DNA from 3 places in the Streptomyces sp. NPDC000345 genome. Region 1 is predicted to be linked to each of the others. Evidence: riboswitches for the same ligand, from Rfam matches in the RefSeq annotation. Region 1 holds a riboswitch; each other region holds the start of a gene.
What was found. A riboswitch is a leader RNA that binds a small molecule or an ion and turns the genes downstream of it on or off. The one in region 1 is predicted to bind cobalamin.
Positions count from the first base shown of each region.

Region 2: linked by a shared signal. The riboswitch ahead of ACFY30_RS15855 (HoxN/HupN/NixA family nickel/cobalt transporter) and the one ahead of ACFY30_RS20395 (cobalamin biosynthesis protein) in region 1 are both predicted to bind cobalamin.
Region 3: linked by a shared signal. The riboswitch ahead of ACFY30_RS00955 (ribonucleoside-diphosphate reductase subunit alpha) and the one ahead of ACFY30_RS20395 (cobalamin biosynthesis protein) in region 1 are both predicted to bind cobalamin.

Region 1 covers NZ_JBIAZE010000008.1:62,747-64,938, forward strand. Annotated here, with positions in the region: gene ACFY30_RS20385 (anion permease) at 1-451, shown strand, start outside; gene ACFY30_RS20390 (hypothetical protein) at 486-707, shown strand; cobalamin riboswitch at 837-980, shown strand; gene ACFY30_RS20395 (cobalamin biosynthesis protein) at 1,078-2,022, shown strand; gene ACFY30_RS20400 (cobyric acid synthase) at 2,019-2,192, shown strand, end outside.
Region 2 covers NZ_JBIAZE010000006.1:23,514-25,705, forward strand. Annotated here, with positions in the region: gene ACFY30_RS15855 (HoxN/HupN/NixA family nickel/cobalt transporter) at 1-1,053, opposite strand, end outside; cobalamin riboswitch at 1,081-1,271, opposite strand; gene ACFY30_RS15860 (LAETG motif-containing sortase-dependent surface protein) at 1,330-2,192, opposite strand, start outside.
Region 3 covers NZ_JBIAZE010000001.1:200,776-202,967, forward strand. Annotated here, with positions in the region: gene mctP (monocarboxylate uptake permease MctP) at 1-435, shown strand, start outside; gene ACFY30_RS00950 (GNAT family N-acetyltransferase) at 530-1,036, shown strand; cobalamin riboswitch at 1,076-1,225, shown strand; gene ACFY30_RS00955 (ribonucleoside-diphosphate reductase subunit alpha) at 1,348-2,192, shown strand, end outside.

The DNA.
Region 1 (2,192 bases):
GGCGACGGTCATCCTGGCCTCCTCCCACCTCGGCTTCTCCCTCTCCACCACGCACTCCGTCTCCGGTTCGGTGATGGGCGCGGGGCTGGGCCGCAAGGGCGGCGTGGTCCGCTGGTCCACGGCGACCCGGATGTTCGTGGCCTGGGGCCTGACGCTCCCGGCGGCCGCCCTGGTGGGCGCGCTGGCCGAGTCGGTCACGAACCTGGGCGACTGGGGCACGGCGGTCGTCGCGGTCTTCCTCGTCACCTCCAGCGCGGCGATCTGGAAGATCTCCCGCCGCGAGGTCGTGGACGCGTCGAACGTCAACGAGACCGAGGAGCCGGCGGGCGTCGTCACCACGGCGATCGCCGCCGTCGCCCCGCCTCCGGCCGGCACGGTCACCGAGGGCCTGACGGCCACCATCCCCTCCCCGGCCGCCACGGCCACCGAGCCCACGGCCCCCGCGGTCTGAACCCGCCCACCCGGTACGAAGGAAGAGAAGCAGCATGAAGATCGACTGGGCGGCCCTCGGCTCCGTCTTCGGCGTCAGCCTCGTGATCACCGTGGCCCTGGTGGCCCTCTTCACCCTCGGCATCATGGGCCTGTCCCGTCAGGAACGCGCCGCGGAACAGGGCGGCTCCGCCACCCTCGCGGTCACCGGCGCCTACGCGTGCTTCGCGGCCTGCGCGGCGGCGGTGGCGTACGGGATCTCCCTGATCGTGGCCTGACCCACCAGCTCGGACACCTCGGGGTGCGGGACGGATCGCCGTCCCGCACCCCTTTTCCGTGACCTCCGGAACCACCCCTGTGTGGGGCTCAGCACACTCCAGCCTCGCAGGTCAACGGCAAGTTGACGGCCCTTCCGGGGCCATGGTGGACTGCCGGAGCCATGTACGGCGGCAGAAGAGGAAGCCGGTGCGAATCCGGCGCGGTCCCGCCACTGTCACCGGGGTGCACCACCCCGGGAGCCAGGAACTCTCGCCGCCGGTCTCGTCGAACCAGGGCGTGGACACCCTGAGTGAGGACATATCGCCATGCTCGCTCGGCCGTTGAGGTACAGCACCAGCTCGCTGCCCGACCCCGCGGCCGGCTGAGCCGATGCGTGCCGATCGCGTTCACGCGTACGGCGCCGCCCTCGGCCTCCTCGGTGACCTGCTCCTCGGTGATCCGCGCCGGGGACATCCGGTCGCCGCGTTCGGGCGGGCCGCCGGAGCCGTGGAGCGGGTGCTGTGGCGGGACCACCGCGGGTGGGGCGCCCTGCACACCGTCGTCTGCGCCGGTGGGGCCGTGGTCCTCGGGGCCGTCGCCGACCGGGCCGTACGGCGTTCCCCGGCCGCTTGCGTCGCTCTCGCCTCCGCCGCCACCTGGGCCGTGGTGGGCGGGACCTCGCTCGCCCGCGAGGCCCGCGCCGTCGGGCGCGCCCTGGAGGCGGGGGACGTCGAGGGCGCGCGGGCCCGGCTGCCCCATCTGTGCGGGCGGGATCCGCAGGCCCTCGACGCCGACGGGATCGCACGGGCCGTCGTCGAGTCCGTCGCCGAGAACACCTCCGACGCCGTGGTGGGCGCCCTGGTGTGGGGCGCCGTGGGCGGGGTGCCGGGGCTGCTCGGGTTCCGGGCCGTCAACACCCTCGACGCGATGGTCGGGCACAGGTCGGCCCGGTACCGGCGGTTCGGGTGGGCCTCCGCGCGGCTCGACGACCTCGCCGGGTGGCCGGGGGCGCGGCTGACCGCCGTCCTCGCCGCCGTCGCCGGCGACCGGCCGCGCGCCGCCGTACGGGCCTGGCGGGACGACGCCCGCCTGCATCCCAGTCCCAACGCCGGTCCCGTGGAGGCCTCCTTCGCCGGTGCGCTCGGGGTGCGGCTGGGCGGGACCCTGTCCTACGGCGGGCGGGTGGAGCACCGGCCCGTGCTCAACGGGACGGCGGGACGTGCCGTCGTCGTCCACGACATCGAACGCGCCGTACGGCTCTCCCGCCGTGTCGGCCTGCTCGCGCTCGGCGTCACCGTCGCCGCGCGCCACATCGCGAAGGGGCGGAGCTCATGAGCGGGGGTCTCCTGGTCGCCGGTACCACCTCCGACGCCGGCAAGAGCGTCGTCACGGCGGGCATCTGCCGGTGGCTGGTGCGGCAGGGGGTGAAGGTCGCCCCCTTCAAGGCGCAGAACATGTCCCTGAATTCGTTCGTGACGAAGGAAGGGGCCGAGATCGGTCGGGCG
Region 2 (2,192 bases), on a different contig from region 1:
GATCCGCCAGTAGGCGATCGCCGCCGCCCACACGAGCACGAACAGGCCGACGATGACGTATCCGACGTGGTCGAGGTCGAGCGCCGCGATCCGGCCGGTGACGCCGTCCGTCAGGCCGAACTTCTCGTGCAGGACGCCGACCAGCTCGATCGTGCCGATGAAGAAGGCGACGGCGACGGACAGTCCGGTGATGGCGAGGTTGTAGAAGACCTTGCGGACGGGGTGGGAGAACGCCCACTGGTAGGCGAAGTTCATGAAGGTGCCGTCGAGGGTGTCGAAGAGGCTCATCCCGGCGGCGAACAGGAGGGGCAGGCAGAGGATCGCGTACCAGGGCAGTCCGGCCGCCGCCCCGGAGCCCGCCATCACCATCAGGGTGACTTCGGTGGCGGTGTCGAAGCCGAGTCCGAAGAGGAAGCCGAGCGGGAACATCTGCCCGGGCCGGGAGACGGACTTGGTCAGCCGGCCGAGGATCCGGTTCATGAACCCGCGGGAGTCCAGGTGCTGTTCCAGCTCCCGCTCGTCGTACGTCCCCGACCGCATCGCCCGGAAGACGCGCAGGATCCCCGTCAGGGCGACGAGGTTGAGGGCGGCGATGAGGTAGAGGAACGTGCCGGAGACGGTCGTGCCGAGGAAGCCGAGGACCTGGTGGGTGCGTGAGTCCTCGTTCATCACCGTGCCGGCGAGCCGGGTGCCGCCGGCGATGAGCGCGGCGAGGAGCACGACCACGCTGGAGTGCCCGAGGGCGAACCAGAACCCCACCGACACCGGCCGCTTGCCGTCCGCCATCAGCTTGCGGGTGGTGTTGTCGATCGCGGCGATGTGGTCGGCGTCGAAGGCGTGCCGCATGCCGAGGGTGTAGGCGGTGACGCCGAGTCCGATGCCGAAGGCCTTGTTCCCGACCTCGTAGTGACCGGGCGCGACGAGCAGGAAGAGGATGCCGAAGGCCAGTACGTGCAGGCCGGCTATGGCGGCCATCAGCCCCGCCGTCCTGACGGTGTCCTCGCGCCGCCATCGGAAGGCGGCGGCTCCGGGCAGGGCGACGGGCTCGGTCATGCGGTCACGCTCCAGCACCTCGTGGATCACTTCGTGAGATGCCGTGGCCGGTCTCCTGGCTGCGGGTGTCGACGCCTCCGGCCCGCCTTCCCGGCCGTCTCATGACGGCCAGTGGCTGTCCCGCGGGGGGACTCGGGCCGGGGACTCCCCGATCACAGTGGCGAGGGCCGCTCCGGTGTCGCACCGGATTCCCGAACACCACGACCCGCCCACCGTAACGTACGGCCGCCCCGGCTCCACGAGGGTGCCGGGGCGGCCGGGGCGGAGAGCTGCGGGTCAGGCGCGGGTCGCCCTGCGGCGGCGGGTGGCCACCACGATCGCCGCGCCGCCGAGCAGCAGGGCGGCGGCGCCGCCCGCGATCAGCGGGGTGGCGCTGTTCGCGCCGGTCTCGGCGAGGTCGCCACCGCCGCCGTGGGGCGTGGTGGCGGGGGCGGTGGTCGACTCGGAGGCGGACGGGGCCGGGGTGCCCGACTCCGACTCGGACTCCGACGCCGTCGGCGACGGGGTCGTGCTCTCGGACGACGAGTCCGACGGCGGGGCGGAGGAGGCGGGCGCCGACGGCGACTCACCGCCGCCGGCCGGCGGGGACGACGACGGCGGCTGCTCGGTGACCGTGCAGTCCTTCGTCCCGCCGTTCCACGCGGCGATCAGCTTGTCCTTGATGACCGGCCGGTCCGGTCCCTTGGGCAGGTCGCCGTGCTCGAAGCCGTCCTTCGCGTCGAGCTTGCCGTCGAACTTCACGGCACCGCGGTAGAGGTCGATCTGCGCGTAACAGCCCGCGTCGGGGACGGAGATGTCGAGCGTGTCGGTCTGCCCGGGCTTGACGGTCACCGAGTCGAAGTCGACGAAGACCTGCTCACCGGAGGTGCCGAAGGTGGCGCCGTGGGCGAGGTAGGAGGCCAGGGAGGCGGTGCAGGTGCTCGCGTCGCCGGCCGTGCGGACGCTGACGTGGACCTTGCCGTCCTGGGTCGGCTTGAGGTTCTGGTCGTCGACCCGCACCGAGTCGAAGAAGTTCTTGCCGTCGAGCGAGAACTGGCAGCGGTCGGTCCCCGTCTCGGTCCCCGCGCCGGTGCCCGGCTGGTAGTGACCGCCGGTGTTCCAGCCGTCCCCGCCGGGGGTGCCGGAGTGGGCCCAGGCGC
Region 3 (2,192 bases), on a different contig from region 1:
CTGGTCTTCGTCCTGACCATGGACAAGACGGTCGCCATCAACTTCCAACTGCTGGGCGGCATCTGGATCCTGCAGACCTTCCCGGCCCTGGTCGGTGGCCTGTTCACCCGCTGGTTCCACCGCTGGGCGCTGCTCGCGGGCTGGGCGGTCGGCATGGTCTACGGCACGGTCGCCGCGTACGGCGTCGCCTCCCCCACCCAGAAGCACTTCGGCGGCTCGGCGAAGGAGATCCCGGGCATCGGCGAGATCGGCTACATCGGTCTCACCGCGTTCGTCCTCAATGTCGTCGTGACCGTGGTCCTGACCTTCGCCCTCAAGGCCGTGAAGGCTCCCGAGGGCATCGACGAGACCAGGCCGCAGGACTACACGGCGGACGCCGGGGACCCGGGGGTACAGGTGGAGCTGCCGCCGGCGACCGCCGGAGCGTCCCACTAGGCCCTGTCGTCACACCAGGGCCTGGGCAGGACCGTGGCGGACCGCCGGGAAATCCGGCGGCCCGCCGTCGTGTGCATGGGGCACACTGCGCGCCATGGACATCCGGATCAGGCAAGCGGAACCCGCCGAGTACGCCGCCCTCGGCGAGATGACGGCCCGTGCCTACCTCGAAGACGGCCTGCTCGACTACGGAGAGGGCGACGAGTACCTGCCCGTGCTGAAGGACGTGGCCGGGCGCGCGGCCGCCGCCGAGGTCCTCGTGGCCGTGGAGGGCGACCGGCTCCTCGGCGGAGTCACCTTCGTCCCCGGCCCCGGTCCCGTCGCCGACATCGCCCGTCCCGGCGAGACGGAGATCAGGGCGCTCGCCGTCGCGCGCGAGGCACGGGGCCGGGGCGCCGGTGAGGCCCTCGTGCGGAGCTGTGTCGACCGCGCCCGGGCCATGGAGGGCCGCACCGCCGTCGTCCTGTCGACCCAGCGCGCCATGCACGCCGCCCACCGCCTCTACGAGCGCCTCGGCTTCGTCCGCACACCGGAGCGGGACTGGAATCCCGTGCCGCACCTGGACGACATCACTCTCCTCACCTACAAGTTGACACTCTGAAACCACCCCGACACAACATCTGGGGGTGGCGTGACGGGTGAGCACAAGATGTATGCTCATGCTCGCTGTCGCCGCAGGGGAATCCGGTGCGAATCCGGAACTGTCCCGCAACGGTGTACTTGCGTGTGTACCCACCCGTGTCCGCACGCCTGTCCAGTCCGAGGACCTGTCGGCAGCGCACCCGGCCGTCCGGCTCGGGTGCCTTGACGTCCGGGCCTCGTGGAGTGGGCCGGTGGGCGCGACGCTGCGTGCGCTCGTGTGCTGCCCCCTGCTCCGCGCCAGGCCCCCTGCCGAGCGAGGGAGAGCCCCACGTGACCATCGCGCCAGCCGATCCGGTCTCAGCCGTCCTGCCGGAAACCGACGGTCCCGGTGCCGCGCTGCTGCGGACCCTGACCGAGCTGACCGCCGACCTCCCCGACGCCGACCCCGGCCGGGTCGCCGCCGCCGCGCTGCGCGGCCGGTCCGCCGGGGCGGACGAGACGGAGCTGCGCGAGCTGGCCACGGAGGCGGCCGCCGGCCTGATCTCCGAGGACCCCGCCTACTCCCGGCTGGCCGCCCGGCTGCTGACGATCAGCATCGCCACGGAGGCCGCCTCCCAGGGCGTCACCTCGTTCACCGGGTCCGTCGCCGTCGGTCACCGCGAGGGCCTCATCGCCGACCGCACCGCCGACTTCGTCCGGCTGCACGCGGCCCGGCTGGACGCGCTGACCGACCCGGCCGCCGACGACCGCTTCGGCTACTTCGGGCTCCGCACCCTGCACAGCCGCTACCTGCTGCGGCACCCGCACACCCGCAAGGTCGTCGAGACGCCCCAGCACTTCCTGCTGCGGGTGGCCTGCGGTCTCGCCGAGGACGACACCACCCGCGCCCTGGACGAGGTCGCGGCGCTCTACGGGCTCATGAGCCGCCTCGACTACCTGCCGTCCTCCCCCACCCTCTTCAACTCCGGCACCCGGCACCCCCAGATGTCGTCCTGCTACCTCCTCGACTCCCCGCTGGACGAGCTGGACTCGATCTACGACCGCTACCACCAGGTGGCCCGGCTCTCCAAGCACGCCGGCGGCATCGGGCTGTCGTACTCCCGGATCCGCAGCCGCGGTTCGCTGATCCGCGGCACCAACGGGCACTCCAACGGCATCGTCCCGTTCCTGAAGAC